4 regions of the Radiobacillus sp. PE A8.2 genome follow, and region 2 is predicted to be linked to each of the others. Evidence: riboswitches for the same ligand, from Rfam matches in the RefSeq annotation. Region 2 holds a riboswitch; each other region holds the start of a gene.

Evidence for each region. Region 2 has a riboswitch for thiamine pyrophosphate ahead of thiD (bifunctional hydroxymethylpyrimidine kinase/phosphomethylpyrimidine kinase). Riboswitches for the same ligand answer to the same signal wherever they lie in the genome.
Region 1: it holds a riboswitch for thiamine pyrophosphate, as region 2 does, so the genes downstream of both, thiW (energy coupling factor transporter S component ThiW) here and thiD (bifunctional hydroxymethylpyrimidine kinase/phosphomethylpyrimidine kinase) in region 2, are expected to answer to the same signal.
Region 3: it holds a riboswitch for thiamine pyrophosphate, as region 2 does, so the genes downstream of both, ACI6MV_RS22710 (ABC transporter substrate-binding protein) here and thiD (bifunctional hydroxymethylpyrimidine kinase/phosphomethylpyrimidine kinase) in region 2, are expected to answer to the same signal.
Region 4: it holds a riboswitch for thiamine pyrophosphate, as region 2 does, so the genes downstream of both, tenA (thiaminase II) here and thiD (bifunctional hydroxymethylpyrimidine kinase/phosphomethylpyrimidine kinase) in region 2, are expected to answer to the same signal.

The regions. Positions count from the first base shown of each region.
Region 1 is NZ_JBJGXI010000016.1:22,764-26,740, forward strand. Features, by position in the region: gene ACI6MV_RS10285 (SDR family oxidoreductase) at 1-405, opposite strand, end outside; gene ACI6MV_RS10290 (ring-cleaving dioxygenase) at 512-1,486, opposite strand; TPP riboswitch at 1,674-1,787, shown strand; gene thiW (energy coupling factor transporter S component ThiW) at 1,862-2,362, shown strand; gene ACI6MV_RS10300 (DMT family transporter) at 2,427-3,332, opposite strand; gene ACI6MV_RS10305 (AraC family transcriptional regulator) at 3,510-3,977, opposite strand, start outside.
Region 2 is NZ_JBJGXI010000038.1:12,356-16,332, reverse strand. Features, by position in the region: gene ACI6MV_RS17915 (LOG family protein) at 1-342, shown strand, start outside; gene ACI6MV_RS17910 (transcriptional regulator SplA domain-containing protein) at 503-760, shown strand; gene splB (spore photoproduct lyase) at 753-1,781, shown strand; TPP riboswitch at 1,885-1,987, shown strand; gene thiD (bifunctional hydroxymethylpyrimidine kinase/phosphomethylpyrimidine kinase) at 2,098-2,925, shown strand; gene thiM (hydroxyethylthiazole kinase) at 2,922-3,737, shown strand; gene thiE (thiamine phosphate synthase) at 3,718-3,977, shown strand, end outside.
Region 3 is NZ_JBJGXI010000064.1:5,433-9,409, reverse strand. Features, by position in the region: gene ACI6MV_RS22715 (NCS2 family permease) at 1-965, shown strand, start outside; TPP riboswitch at 1,114-1,223, shown strand; gene ACI6MV_RS22710 (ABC transporter substrate-binding protein) at 1,366-2,370, shown strand; gene ACI6MV_RS22705 (thiamine-binding protein) at 2,384-2,677, shown strand; gene ACI6MV_RS22700 (ABC transporter permease) at 2,674-3,444, shown strand; gene ACI6MV_RS22695 (ABC transporter ATP-binding protein) at 3,441-3,977, shown strand, end outside.
Region 4 is NZ_JBJGXI010000012.1:87,007-90,983, forward strand. Features, by position in the region: gene ACI6MV_RS08720 (deoxyribonuclease IV) at 1-270, shown strand, start outside; gene ACI6MV_RS08725 (DNA alkylation repair protein) at 312-566, opposite strand; gene speD (adenosylmethionine decarboxylase) at 725-1,534, shown strand; gene ACI6MV_RS08735 (hypothetical protein) at 1,663-2,139, shown strand; gene ACI6MV_RS08740 (hypothetical protein) at 2,376-2,531, shown strand; TPP riboswitch at 2,650-2,771, shown strand; gene tenA (thiaminase II) at 2,877-3,539, shown strand; gene ACI6MV_RS08750 (ABC transporter ATP-binding protein) at 3,907-3,977, shown strand, end outside.

The DNA of each region.
Region 1 (3,977 bases), on a different contig from region 2:
ATTTTGCTTCAAATGAGGAATAGCGTATTTTACTGTCAAAAATGTACTTTTTAAATTCGTTGTTAACGTTTGGTCCCAATCCTCCGGGCTCAGATCCTCTATCGGGGCAACTTTTCCGTTTATACCGGCATTAGCAAATACCATGTCCAGTCGTCCCCACTGATCTACCACTTGTTGTATACTGTCTTCCACCCGTTTTGGATCCGACACATCGGTATCTGTGATGAGTGCTTGTCCACCCATGTCTTCAATCTGCTGCTTCACTTTTGCAGCATTTTTCTCTTTTAAATCGACTAGCCCTACTTTTGCGCCTGCCTGAGCTAAGCGAATTGCCGCGGCTTCCCCGATACCAGAACCTGCCCCTGTAATAATCGCGACCTTATTTGTTAAAGATTGCTTATCCATGTAATCATTCTCCTTATCCTTTTGTAATTAGAATAACCTCAATGAATTGCCCTATGTGTAAATTGGTAGAGAAAAAGCCCAAATCAGTATCGATTCAGGCCCTCTCTTATGATTGCTTCGTATCTAACGGTTTTAATTTCGCTTCAATTTGTGCACGTTTATCTTCAAAAAATGGCGGTAATGCAACAGTTTCACCTAAGTGTTCAACATCTTCATCTGTAGCAAAACCAGGTCCATCTGTTGCTAATTCGAACAATATCCCATTGGGCTCTCTAAAATACAGCGATTGGAAATAATAGCGATCCACCAGACCTGAATTCGGCATCCGGTTTTGTCTGATTATATCTCTCCAAGCTGATAACTCCTGTTCGTCATGTACTCGAAAAGCTACATGGTGCACACTGCCACGGCCAGGTTTTTCCTTTGGCAAATCTGTTCTGTGCTCAATATGCACCTCTGCACCAGTGCCGCCTTCACCTGTTTCATATACTTCAATATTAGGCTGACCCTCGACAAAGGCAGGATAACTTCCAGCATGTCTAAAACCCATGATCTCGGTTAGTACTTTTACAGTAGGCTCTGGATTCGGCACAGTGAGCCTAACCGGACCTAGACCAATAATTCCTTTGTTTTGCGGAACTGGCGCCTTATCCCACGGTGTACCACCGGCCACGCCTTTGTTATTTTGATCAGAAACGAGTACTAGTCGCTGACCCTCGTGATCTGTAAAGTGAAGGACTTTTCTACCAAATTCCTCTGTTATCGCTTCATGCTTGACATTATGATCCGCTAACCTGCTTTTCCAAAAATCCAACGCCTCATCGTTCGCTACACGAAGAGCTGTAAAGGAGATACTATTATTTCCTTCATATGTGTGTCCTGCTCTCGGGATTTCAAAGAACGTTAAATCTGTACCTGGATTACCAACCTCATCTGCATAAAATAAATGATACATACTCGTATCGTCTTGATTAACAGATTTTTTCACCAAACGCATGCCTAGTACTTTCGTATAAAAATCATAATTATCCTTTGCAACAGCGGTAATGGATGACACATGATGTATACCCTTTAGTTCCATCCTACACACTCCTTTATTTATTTATTTAGATTAAGCTGATTTGTGTAAATTCATTCAACAAAGCGTCACATATATTTTATGTAAATTATTATAGTTGGTAATTATCTCGATTTCAAGATAATTGCTTTACTTTTAGTCTGTTTACCTTTTTTCTTCCCTATGCTATAGTGAAATTAATCAATTGAATAGAAACTACTAGGGGTGCCTATGGATGTGTAGGCTGAGAGAAGAGCACAATGCTTTTTAACTCTAAGGACCTGATCTGGCTCGTACCAGCGGAGGGAAGTAGTACGGAAAATCATACTATTTGGTTATAAACCAGGTCCTGCTTGTCATGGATCTGGTTTTTTTATTTTTATTTAGGGGGAGCTATTTATGAGGAACAACACAAGATTATTAACGACAATGGCAATTTTTGTAGCAATCGGAGTTATCGGATCATCAATTCTTGGATTTCAGATTGGTGTCGCAAAGGTCTATCCGATTCAACACGCGGTCAATGTTATGGCAGCCGTAGTGTTAGGACCAATTCCAGCAGTGACTATCGCTTTTACGATTGGATTACTACGGAACTTATTAGGCTTAGGAACTTTGCTTGCATTCCCAGGTGGTATGATTGGCGCACTATTAGCAGGATATTTGTATCGTTGGACAAAAAAGAAATATATGGCTGCAACCGGTGAAATGATTGGTACAGGTATCATCGGCGCACTGTTCTCTGTCCCATACGCCAATGTGTTAATGGGAACTTCTTACGGGGCACTTGGATTTATTCCTAGCTTTTTAGCTAGTAGTGCTTTAGGAGCTGTTATTGGTGTATTGGTGTTAAACCGTGTAAACCTAGAAAATATGGTTCCGAAAGAGCTACGATCATAATTTATGAAAATCCTACTGAAAACGCATGGATGTATAAACATCCATGCGTTTTCTAGTTCAGACCTTACCCAGATTCACGTAGACCTGATTCAACCTTATCAACTTTCCCGCGATTCACACGGAATTGTGTTGTCAATATAACACCAGTAATTACGATAAATGTACCGATTATTTGCATTACAGTGATCGTTTCACCTAACCAAAGGTAGGCTCCAAGCATCGTAACGACTGGAAGAAAATTTAAAAATACAGAAGCCTGTGATGCACTTAATAAATCAACGGCTCGATTATAAAAAACTAACGCAATAAATGACGGGAAAATTCCTAAATACAAAAATCCGATCATATGACTAGAAGCCGAAAATGCAGGTACCCCGGTCACTACCCATTCGATCCCTACAATAGGTAATAACACGACAACAGAAACTCCAGTCATCACAAACAAGGCAGCAAAAGACGGAAACAAATGCATATATCGCTTCACGCAAATGGAATAAATTGCCCAGGAAATAATAGCTCCTATCATGATAGCATCTCCGATATTCCAAGCTATCGATGCCAATTCAAAGATTTTCCCATCCAAAACAACCCATATCGCCCCTAGAAAAGATAATATAATTCCAATCCACTGGATGCCTTGCAGCTTTTCTTTTAATAGAAAAATGCTTAGCAATACTGTCACGACGGGTATAACCGATTCTAATACAGACACATTGGTTGCCGTAGTGAATTGTAACGCTCCGTAGATAAATGTGTTAAAAAAGGTGACCCCACTTAATGTCATCACGAGTAATGGTATTTTATGATTCCAAAAAGTTAACCGGTTTTTCCAGAAAGATGAGATCCCTAGTGGAGTTAACACAATAAACGCAACGAATAATCGCATAAATGCAATCGTAAACGGTGGTAAATCATTGAGCGCCTTTCCAACTAAGATATTGCCAGCGTAAAAAATAACTACGAATATCATTAAAATATATGGATAAATAAAATCCCCTCTTTTCAAAGCGAAAGTGACAACTTCCACGATAACACGGATGGCTGTTCTACCATAGCAATTTGTAATTAGTTTCTTAAATCAAACGCGTTTGTCTGAAAAAGCATAGAAAAAGCCTAAATCTTAATCCGATTTAGGCTTTTTCTATGCTTACGCTTTCTTTACGGGCATCCATATCTCTGTCCGGTAATCAGCGTCCTGTGGCGTTGCTTTTTGCGGTGGATATACCTCGATGTCAGCTGTTCCGGCATGGACAAAGCCTGTTGCAGGGAACCATTCTGAAAAAATTCGTTTGGTCGTCTCCTGTATTGCTTCAGGCATTGGGCCAACCACTTCAAACACTGCCCATGTAGATGCTGGTATTTGATTTTCTTCCAACTGTTCCGGAACCTCTGCAAATCCCTTTTCCACTCCGATAAAATAAATGAACGCATCTGCTTCTGACTCGTACTCTAAACAAGCACCGAGCATTCCGAGGTCGCCTGCATGAGATTCTATTAATTCTCCTACATCTGATTTGTAGATATCTTGCCAAAATTGCGGAATTTCCGTGAAATTTTCTTCATCCTTCATCGTAACTCGAATCCCTTTTCCGATAACCTGAAATGCGTCCTTTTC
Region 2 (3,977 bases):
ATCGAAGTGGATGACATGCATCAAAGAAAAGCAAAAATGAGTGAACTGGCAGACGGTTATATTGCTTTACCTGGAGGGTTAGGTACGTTTGAGGAGCTCTTCGAAGTGTTGTGTTGGGCACAAATAGGTATTCACTGTAAACCAATTGGCTTATTGAATGTTCGAGGGTATTATGACCCACTCCTTAAACTAATTTCGTATAGTGCAGAAGAACAATTTTCAAACGAGTCCCACATCTCATTAATACAGCAATCTGCAGAACCAGGCACACTCTTGGATTTAATGTCTACATATACACCGCCTATTCTTGAATTGAAATGGAAACAACTCGATAAACAATGATAACTACACAGACGCCTGTGTAGTTTTTTTCGTATTCGACACAATTTCATACTTTTGCAACGAGGTTTAGATGCTAGGAGCATATGTAAGATTTATTTATTCTCATAAAAATTAAATTTTGAGTAACAATAAAATCAAATTGTCTAAAGTAGGTGAGAGAATGGATTGGAATCAAGGTTATCAAGCAGGTGATGTGGTATATGTTATTATCCGTAACCCTCATGTGCAGGGCGTAGCAAATGTACAAGAAGCTGCTGTAGTTAATAATCCAGATCAACCTGGTGAATTAGCATTGTTTATTTATGAAACTTATTATCCATTAACAGATGAAGTGGCGATTTACACTACAGAGGATGAAGCAGAAGCAGAATATCGTGACGTATTTGGCTCAGCGGATGTAGAGGGTTATTATGGTTAAGCCATTTGTTCCTCAACTCGTTTATTTTGAACCTAGGGCATTGGAATATGATTTAGGAAGAAAGTTAGAAAAAAAATTTCTGGATCAAGGCATCGAAATTAGACATACGACCTCTCATAACCAAGTCCGTGATTTACCTGGAGATAATGATTTTCAAAAGTACAGAAATGCTAAGTCGACATTAGTAGTAGGTTTACGAAAAACACTGAAATTTGATACATCGAAGCCGTCGGCAGAATACGCAATTCCACTGGCTACAGGTTGTATGGGGCATTGTCACTATTGTTATCTGCAAACTACAATGGGCAGCAAGCCTTATATTCGCACATATGTGAATACAGATGAAATCTTTGATGCTGCTGAAGGGTATATGAAAGAACGTGTGCCGGAAATAACACGTTTTGAGGCATCTTGTACCTCTGACATCGTAGGCGTAGATCACTTAACACATTCATTAAAAAGGGCAATTGAGTTTTTTGGTAAATCAGAGCACGGTTTACTTCGTTTCGTAACGAAATTTGCTCACGTTGATCACTTGCTGGATGCAGATCATCAAGGGCGTACAAGGTTTCGCTTTAGTATTAATGATAATTACATGATAAAGTATTTTGAACCAGGAACGTCCAGGCTTGATGAACGAATTGAAGCGGCAATCAAGGTTGCTGAGGCGGGCTATCCGCTAGGTTTTATCATTGCGCCTATCTATTTGCATGAGGGATGGCAGGAAGGCTATACCGAAATGCTTGATAAACTGGAAGCGGAGTTACCTGCATTCGCTAAAAAGGATTTAACGTTCGAATTGATCCAGCACCGTTTTACAAAACCAGCAAAACGAGTTATTCAAAAAAATTACCCGATGTCAAAGCTGGAATTGGATGAGTCCAAAAGAAAATATAAATGGGGAAGATACGGGATTGGTAAATACGTTTATACTGATAATGAACAAGAGCAAATCAAAGACACCATTCAAAGCAAATTAGCGACGCTCTTTCCAGAAGCAAAAGTTGAATATTTTACTTGAGAGATTTTAGTCAATTTCATCATACTGATTTTTACTGTGAATGGTATTGCCTCATTTGACAACTATTCTAAAACATGGTTTATTGAAACAAATGGAATAGTTATACATCCGCTAGGGGCGCTGTACGGCTGAGATAAGGAGAATTCCTTTGTCCCTTAGAACCTGAACTGGTTAATACCAGCGTAGGAAAGTGGAGCAGGAAATTATATATGAATGATCAATGGTTCATTTTAAACCGCTCCAGTTTCTTGGTAGCGGTTTTTTGTATGGGGAAAAACGCTTTAAAGTTCTGACTTAAAGGGAGGAGAATAGATAAATGAACCAGATAACTACTGCACTAACGATTGCTGGAACAGATCCTACAGGAGGAGCTGGTATACAGGCAGATTTAAAAACATTTCAGGAAAGAGAAGTTTACGGTATGAGTGTTGTCACTTCTATAGTGGCACAAAACACACTAGGTGTTGATGCAATTTATAATCTACCCGTTTCTTTTATTGAAAAGCAATTGCATGCGGTATTTAATGATATCGAGCCAGATGCAGTTAAAACAGGCATGATTGCAACAATTGAAATGATGGAAATGCTGGCAGATTTTTTGAAAGACAAATCCGTAGATTATGTAATTGACCCAGTAATGGTAGCCAAAAGTGGCCATGCTTTAATGGAAGAACCATCGCGGAAAGTAATTAGAGATATGTTAGTGCCATTAGCTACGGTTGTTACACCAAATATCCCGGAAGCAGAAATATTAGTAGATTTTAAAATTGATAATATCGACGATGCAAAACGTGCTGCCAAGGTTATTGTTAATGAGCTTGGGGCGAAAGCGGCTGTCGTTAAGGGTGGTCATCTATCCGGAGAAGCGATTGACGTGCTATACGATAAACAAGATTTTCATTATTATAAGTCTGCTCGCACAGAGACGAAGCATACGCATGGAACAGGCTGTACGTTCTCGGCAGTTATTACAGCAGAACTTGCCAAAGGAAAATCGATTGCGAAAGCTGTAACAATTGGGAAAAAATTTATTACTGATGCCATCCAATATTCGCTAGGTGTTGGTAAAGGCAATGGTCCAACTAATCATTGGGGATATCGGTTAAAAGGGCTACCAAATCAGGTGAAAGGAAGAGAAGAATGATCAAGAATGCTTCTTTGATAGATCAGCTTCGAACCAAAAAGCCGTTGGTACATAACATTACAAATCAAGTCGTTAGCAATTTTACAGCTAATGGATTGTATGCGGTCGGTGCTGCACCGGTGATGGCTAACGCTGTAGAAGAGGTTGCTGAGATGGTGCAGCATGCGGATGCACTAGTATTAAACATGGGTACATTGACCTCACTACAGCTTGAAGCAATGATCATAGCCGGTAAAGCTGCAAATAAAAAAGGTATCCCTGTTGTTTTGGACCCAGTAGGCATCGGTGCAACTAGATTTCGAGTAGATGCCGCACAAAACATTTTAGAAAACGTACAAGTTTCTCTTATTCGAGGAAATCTCGGAGAAATTAGTTTTCTAGCAGGGGTTGATATGAAGATGAAGGGTGTTGACGCTGTATCGCCAGGAGACCATGTAGCGATTGCGCATCAAGCCTCCCGTAAACTTAATGTCCCTATTGCAGTGACTGGAAAACAAGATGTTATTACAGATGGCTTCACAAGTTATATAGTGGAAAATGGGCACCAATTACAAACAACCGTCACAGGCGTAGGTTGTTTGTTAACTTCTGTGATTGCTGCTTTTCTAGCTATCGGTGATAACACAATTAGAACAGCAGCAGAAGCAATTAGCTTTTACGGAGTGGCTGCTCAACTGGCGGCAGAGAAAGTAGATGGACCAGGAAGTTTCCAAATCGCATTTTTAGATTCTTTATATAAATTGGGTGATGAAATCTATAGGGAAAAATCAAACATAAAGAAAGAGGTATCTTATGGGGAAGACTATAAATAATCATCTGTCAGACCTTCTTCGGGTTTATTTCATTATGGGCACGAATAATAGTAGCCTACCCCCACTTGCAGTATTAAAATCGGCTTTGGTAGGTGGTATTACCTTATTTCAATTTCGAGAAAAGGGGCTTGGGGCACTAAAGGGTGAGGACAAAAAACAAATCGCCCTTCAAATGAAACAACTGTGTGATGACTATTCCGTTCCGTTTATCGTAAATGATGATGTTCAATTAGCAATTGA
Region 3 (3,977 bases), on a different contig from region 2:
TCGTTCTTACGATCTCAGGTATTCGTGAAATTATTATTAATGCAATTCCACAAAGCCTAAAAATGGCTGTTGGTGCTGGGATTGGTTTGTTTATCGCTTTTATTGGTTTTCAAAATGCAGGAATTGTTGTAGGCAATGATGCAACAATGGTTGCTTTAGGAGATTTAACTTCTGCTCCTGTAGCACTTGCAATCTTAGGTATTGTTGTTACTGTCATTTTCCTTGCACTGGGTATTAAAGGCGGAGTATTCTACGGTATCGTTATTACAGCTATTGTTGGGATGATTTTCAACTTAGTGCCACTTCCGACAGAAATTTGGAGTGCTCCACCAAGCCTTGCACCAACATTTGGTCAAGCCTTCCTTCATTTCGGTGATGTATTTACTGGTCCAATGATCGGTGTTATTTTAACGTTCTTATTCGTCGATTTCTTTGATACTGCAGGTACACTAGTTGCGGTTGCAACAAAAGCAGGTTTAATGAAAGACAACAAGCTTCCTAAAGCTGGAAAAGCATTGTTTGCCGACTCTGCTGCAACTGTTGTTGGTGCTACATTAGGTACATCTACAACGACTTCTTACATTGAGTCTGGTACAGGAGTAAGTGCAGGTGGACGTTCCGGTTTAACAGCAGTATTTACAGCAGGATTCTTTCTGCTTGCATTGTTCTTCTCACCATTATTAAGCGTTGTTACGGAAGAAGTAACTGCTCCTGCATTGATTATTGTTGGAATCATGATGGCTTCGACACTTAAAGATATCGAGTGGGATCAATTTGAAATTGCTGCTCCTGCGTTCTTAACGGTTATTATGATGCCTCTTGCTTATAGCATTGCAACTGGTATTGCGGTTGGTTTTATCTTCTATCCAATAACAATGATCGTAAAAGGAAAAGCGAAAGAAATTCATCCAATTATGTGGTTCTTGTTCGTAGTCTTTATTGCATATCTAGGATTTTTAGCATAAACGAAAAAAGCTTTGACCAGGTGAGATGGTCAAGGCTTTCTTTTTTTACATACAAGAATAATAGATTGATTGAAATAAATAACTTGAAAAAACTACACTACTGTGTCAAAGTAGATAATTGAAAGCGTAAGATTAATTGAATAGCTAGTTTTTATTGTGGGGGGACCGGTGATGCCGGTTGAGATCGTATCCGTAAGATGCAGACCCTTAGAACCTGATCTGGCTAAAACCAGCGTAGGGAACATATGACAAACATTGACGTTTATAATATGCGCCCTAGGGATAACCTAGGGCGTTTTTGATTGGTTAAAAGTACGGATAATATTCCGATTAGCCATAGCCAATGCTTATGTTCCAGCGCACCAACGCTTATCAAACAGATACTTAGGGAGGAATAACATTGAAGAAGTGGTTATTGGCTTTACTCACGCTGGCACTAGTTGCTGGCTGTAACGCAGAAACTGAGGAATCCAACGGAAATGATGGTCAACAGGAGCAGACGGAATTAACGGAAGTTACGATGGTATTGGATTGGACACCAAATACTAATCATACTGGATTATATGTAGCACAAGAGAAAGGATATTTTGAAGAACAAGGCTTAGATGTAGAAATTGTTTTACCAGGAGAATCTGGAGCTAGCCAGGTTGTAGCTTCTGGGCAAGCGGATTTTGGTATTGGTGCACAAGAAGGTATAACAGAAGCTCGTGTTCAGGATATTCCGATCGTTTCGATTGGTGCAATCATTCAACATAATACATCTGGATTTGCGGCACCAGCAGACAGAGGCATCACTTCACCAGCTGATTTTGAAGGCAAAACATATGGTGGCTGGGGTGCACCGGTGGAACAAGCGGTAATTGATTCATTAATGAAACAAGAAGATGCGAATGTAGATGAAGTAGAAATTGTTAATATGGGTAACAGTGATTTCTTCACAGCAGTAGAACGTGGCGATATTGATTTCGCATGGATTTACTATGCATGGACTGGAGTAGAAGCAGAGCTTCGTGACATGGAGTTAGATATGCTTTACTTAACAGATTATACAGATAAGCTCGATTATTACACACCTGTCATTATTACGAATGAAGATAAAATTGCAGAAGATCCAGACACGGTAAAAGCATTTATGGCAGCTGTATCGAAAGGCTATCAATACGCCATTGATAACCCAGCTGAAGCGGCGGATATTTTAACTGCAGCTGTTCCAGATTTAGATGCTGAGTTAGTAAAAGCAAGCCAAGAATGGTTATCACCAAAATACCAAGATGATGCTGAACAATGGGGCATTCAAACAGAAGAGGTATGGGAAAACTATGCAAGCTGGATGTATGATAACGGGTTGTTAGAAGAAGAATTAGATGTAGAAAATGCATTTACAAACGAATTTCTACCAGAATAAGGGGTGATATTTTATGGCAAATTCACTAGTAAGTATCCAAATTATACCGAAAACAAAAAATGGTGAGGACGTTATTCCTTATGTGGACGCGGCGATTGCAGTAATTGAAGAAGCTGGCGTCAAATATGAGGTGCACCCGCTAGAAACAACGATGGAGGGCGAGTTGTCAGAGTTGCTGGCAATCGTTGAGAAAATGAATCAAAAAATGGTCGAGATTGGCAGCCCGAGCATTATTTCTCAAATAAAAGTGCTGTATAAACCAGATGGTGCATCGATGGATAAACTAACGGAGAAATACAGAGGATGAGGACGATTTTTAAAAAAGGATGGCGACCAGTATTGGTCATCATCCTTTTACTCATAACATGGGAAGCGAGTAGTCGCCTGTTTGAAATCCCATCTTGGCTACTACCTGCTCCAACCGAAATTGTGCAAGAGGGGATTGCAGGCTGGTCTAACTATAATCATCATATTTTGTCTACGATTCGGTTAACGGTTATTGGCTTTAGTATCGGCTGCAGTGTCGGGATCATTGTTGCGGTTGCTTTGCACCTAATGCCTACTGTAAGAGAAGCGTTTTACCCATTGATGATTTTATCGCAAAACATACCGATTATTGTGCTCGCTCCTTTACTTGTCATTTGGTTTGGCTTCGGTATGATGCCAAAAATTATTGTCATTACACTTGTTTGTTTTTTCCCAATTGCGGTGTCAGCGATGGAAGGTTTCAGACAAACGAGTCACGAACTGATGCACTATATGCAAATGGCTGGTGCAACAAAACGTCAAATCTTTTTTAAGTTGGAATTACCACATGCGCTTCCGTCACTGTTTTCCGGATTGAAAATATCGGCAACATATAGTGTCATGGGTGCGGTTATTTCTGAATGGCTCGGAGCGAATCAAGGAATCGGTGTCTACATGACACTAGCGTCGTCCTCGTTTCGAACGGATCGTGTTTTCGTCGCAATTGTAATCATTATGGCACTTTGTTTAGTATTTTTCTCACTAATTATTGGACTAGAAAAGCTATTAATTAAGTGGCGGCCAAAAGGAGAGGCGGAACGATCATGAGTCAACTCGTTGTAGATAAAATTACTAAATCCTTTGATAACAAGCTCGTATTAGACAACATTTCCTTTACGGTTGAAGATGGCGAATTTGTCTCCTTGCTCGGTCCGTCCGGTAGTGGAAAAAGCACGTTGTTCCATTTAATTGGTGGCATGTATGTGCCTGATGCTGGTGAATTTTATTTAGATGACGAAAAAATTACTGGTAAAAGAGGTTCGATCAGCTATACACCGCAAAGTCCGTCATTGTTTCCGTGGCGTTCAGTACTAAAAAATGTGCTGCTTGGAGCAGAGATCTCTGGAAAAACTGATGAAGCGCAAGCGCTCGCTATGCTGGAAAAAGCGGGATTAAGTGGCTATGAGCATGCGTATCCGCATCAGCTTTCTGGGGGGATGAGGCAAAGAGTTGCCTTTGTCCGCAGTTTACTCAGCCCGCAATCGTTTATTTGCCTTGATGAGCCGTTTTCTGCACTAGATGAATTTACGAGATTAGAAATGCAAAGATGGCTACTCTCCATTTGGGAAGCAAATCGACGC
Region 4 (3,977 bases), on a different contig from region 2:
GAAACAAAAGCAATAGAGCTTGGATTTTTTGATGATTTAGCAGCTATTCATTTGAATAATTCACGTTATCCTACTGGTTCTGGTAAGGACAGACATGCCAACATTTTCGAACACGGTTATATTAACGAAGCACAATGGCATGAAATTATGACTTCACCATTTGTTCAAGAAGTTCCTCTTATATTGGAAACTCCTGATGAATTTGGCATTTCACATAAGGACGAAATAGAGATGTTAAATCAACACTGGAGATCATCACTAAATCCCTAGAATAATCAGTAAAAAACCAAGCACGGAAAAGCTGTACTTGGTTAGGGTCTTTGATGGTTCTCTGCGTGTTTGATAAAAGTTATTTCATTTTCAACTAGTCCACATGCAGCACACTGAATCTTTTGAGAAGGCCCCTTGTATGCAATGTGAAATGGATCTAAATTGTCACTAGTATATTCATTCACTACATCTCCTGATTGTGGATCTAATTTCACAGCTCTCGCAACCTGCTCAATTATATTAAAGCGGGATCGATTGGTTTTACAGTTAGGGCAAAGATACGGTTGAGTAGTCAATAGTTTCACCTCCACAGTTAATTTTCCCTGTACGTTTTCTTTTATGCGTGCATGGTTCTGTAGTAATAGTTAATAATAACTGTAGAAATGTTTAGTTTTTTGAAGAAAAGGTTAAAAGCAATATATACTTTTTATTTATGAGGAAAGGGGAGAACAAGATGGCACTTTCACATGAACAACGAATCGAATTACATGAATTTAATAATCTTACAAAATCTTTAAGTTTTAATATGTATGATGTTTGTTATACCAATACAAAAGCGGAACGTGAAGCATATATTGAATACATTGATGAACAATATAATGCCGAACGATTAACCAAAATTTTAAAGAACGTTTCAGATATTATAGGTGCACATGTGCTTAATGTTGCCAAGCAAGATTTTGAGCCTCAAGGTGCTAGTGTTACTGTGTTAGTGTCGGAAGGCCCTGTAGTAGAAGTACCAACGGAGTCATTCGATGAATCACCAGGACCGTTACCAGACTCTGTAGTAATGCAGCTTGATAAAAGCCACATAACTGTTCACACGTATCCCGAATATCACCCGAATGAAGGAATAAGTACATTCAGAGCTGACATCGATGTGTCAACATGTGGTGAAATCTCTCCATTAAAAGCACTGAACTATTTAATCCATTCCTTTGAGACGGATGTAATGACGATGGACTATCGTGTCAGAGGGTTTACAAGAGATATTAATGGCAATAAATTATTTATTGATCACGATATTAGCTCGATTCAAAATTACATACCTGAAGAGGTTAAAGCACTTTATGACATGATCGATGTCAACATTTATCAAGAAAATATATTTCACACAAAATGTAAACTAAAGAAATTTGAGCTTGATCAATATTTATTCGGATCTAGTAAAGAAAAAATAAGTGAAGAAGAACAACAGCAAATTACAGAGCGGCTAACGAAAGAGATGGACGAGATCTATTATGGGAAAAATATGAATAATTAGAACTACCATAGGAAAATGATAACGCTGTAATATTTTTTACAATTAAGTGGGATACTAAACTTGATAAAGCTAAATAAAAAAACAGTCATCAATGTTTGATTGTTAATGACAGATGAAAGGTCTTTACGATGATAAAATACAAACCAAAAAAGCATGAAGCTTTATTGTGGAGTATTGCTTTACCAGGTTTTGGTCAAATACTAAACGGTCAGTTTTTAAAGGGAATAGTATTCATCTTTTTAGAATTTCTTGTTAACGTGCAGAGCAATTTTAACTTAGCAATTGTATACTCATTTACAGGAGAAATAATCAAAGCCATTGAAGTAACTGATTATCAATGGCTGATGTTTTACCCTTGTTTATATATGTTTGCCATGTGGGATGCTTATCGAGATGCTGAGGGAGAGATGAACAGTTTAAGTTATCTTCCTTTTGTATTTGGCGCTTATTTTTTAACAGTAGGATTAATTTTTTCTGCGAAGATAAAAATATTTGATCATTTGATTGGTCCTGTTTTCTTACCAATGTTGTTCTTAGTACTCGGTCTATGCATTGGACTATTGATTAAACTATTGGTTGCAAAAGTACAAGTTAAAGACGGATAAATTTTTGAGCTCAAATAATGATGAGAGCTCATTTTTTTATGATTTAATTCTTTTAAAAAGAACAATTCACCCCTCTTATGATTAAGATAAAATTAGAGCAAATAGATAATTATTAAAGAAACTAAATGAATTTTAAAGAATTTCTAATTTAACCTTTACTTTTTAGCTATATTTGGTATTATATAGATGCATTCATTAATATATGAAGAAATTTTGGAAGAAAGGGGATAGTAAAGATGTTATTTTCACTTTACGTGGTATCCTTAACTGTTTTGTTGACGTTTCTTGTATTGTCGTTCGTTGAAAAGCTTGAAAGATTCTTCACGCGCAAGAAAAAATTTCGTGCTAACAACAAGCAAGTGCAACCTGCAGTGTTAGCTTTTCATAAATAATCACTCCAATTGATTGAGCCTTTTGACATACTGATCAAGAGGCTTTTTATTATCGGTTCCGTTTGACAACATTTGTACGCATGTTATGATAAGCTTCAAAGCACAATTTAATAGTACTATTTTCCGCTAGGGGTGCCTTATGCAGCATATTGCAATTAAAGGTTGAGATTAAAGTGTTACTTTAAGACCCTTAGAACCTGATCTGGTCAAACCAGCGTAGGGAAGTGGAGTAGGGAATAGCTGTCTATTTGACTCTGTTTCATTACGTCTCCACTTTCTATCTCAGTAGGAAGTGTTTTTGTTTGTCAATAAATGATTACAAACACAAAAAAGGAGATGAATAAAATGAAATTTTCACAGCTTTTAAGAGAAGAAACGAAGGACATTTGGAAAGCAAGCTTTAACCATCCGTTTGTAAAAGGAATCGGTGACGGCACATTAGCGGTTGAGTGTTTTCGTCATTATGTAATGCAAGATTCTTATTATTTATCCCATTTTGCAAGAGTACAAGCATTAGGTGCAGCAAAGGCAAAAGATCTACATACAACGAACAGATTAGCTGCACATGCTCAAGGCACATATGAAGCCGAACTAGGATTACATAGAAAATTTTCGGAGTTGCTTGGCATCACGGAGGAGGAGCAAGAGAACTTTGTTGCCACTCCAACCGCTTACGCTTACACTTCACATTTGTATCGCGCTGCCTATAATGGTCATTTAGGTGATATCATTGCTGCGATTTTACCTTGCTATTGGATTTATTATGAAATTGGTGAGCGATTAAAAGAACATACACCCGAAGAACCGATATATAAAGAATGGATCGCCGCTTACGGCGGAGAATGGTTTAGGACATTAGTGGAAGAACAGATTGCAAGATTAGATGAAATTGCAGAAACGGTAACCGATGAAGATCGTGATCGTATGAAACAACACTTTATTATAAGTAGTCAGTACGAGTATGGTTTTTGGGAAATGGGCTATAGTTTGGAAAAGTGGCCGTTTTAATATTGAGTGGATAACAAAAAAGTCAGTACATACTGGCTTTTTGTTATTTTTTTGTAATTCCACATACCTACGATACGTTGCGTGCGGACAACAATCACTATTATTTTACTTTAATTCAATGGGTTGTTTTTAGCAGATAGGGTCTCTCCAGGACGGGCAAATTATCAAAACGGTAATTTGGGACAAAAAGTGCGCTTCTGGCCGCTTAATCTTGTTAATTCCAACCTCCACTCATTCACTCCTATCACAAAAATTCGGAACGATATGCTCCAACTCAGACATAGTATTCAGAACAGCAAGTATAAAAATTGTTTCTTTCCTAACAGTTAGGTAAACTATACTAGTGCAATTTAGGGAGGATACAACGATGGAAAATATCATACAAGTTGAAGCTTTACGAAAAGAGTTTAAATCCTATTCAAGCCGTTCTGGTTTGCA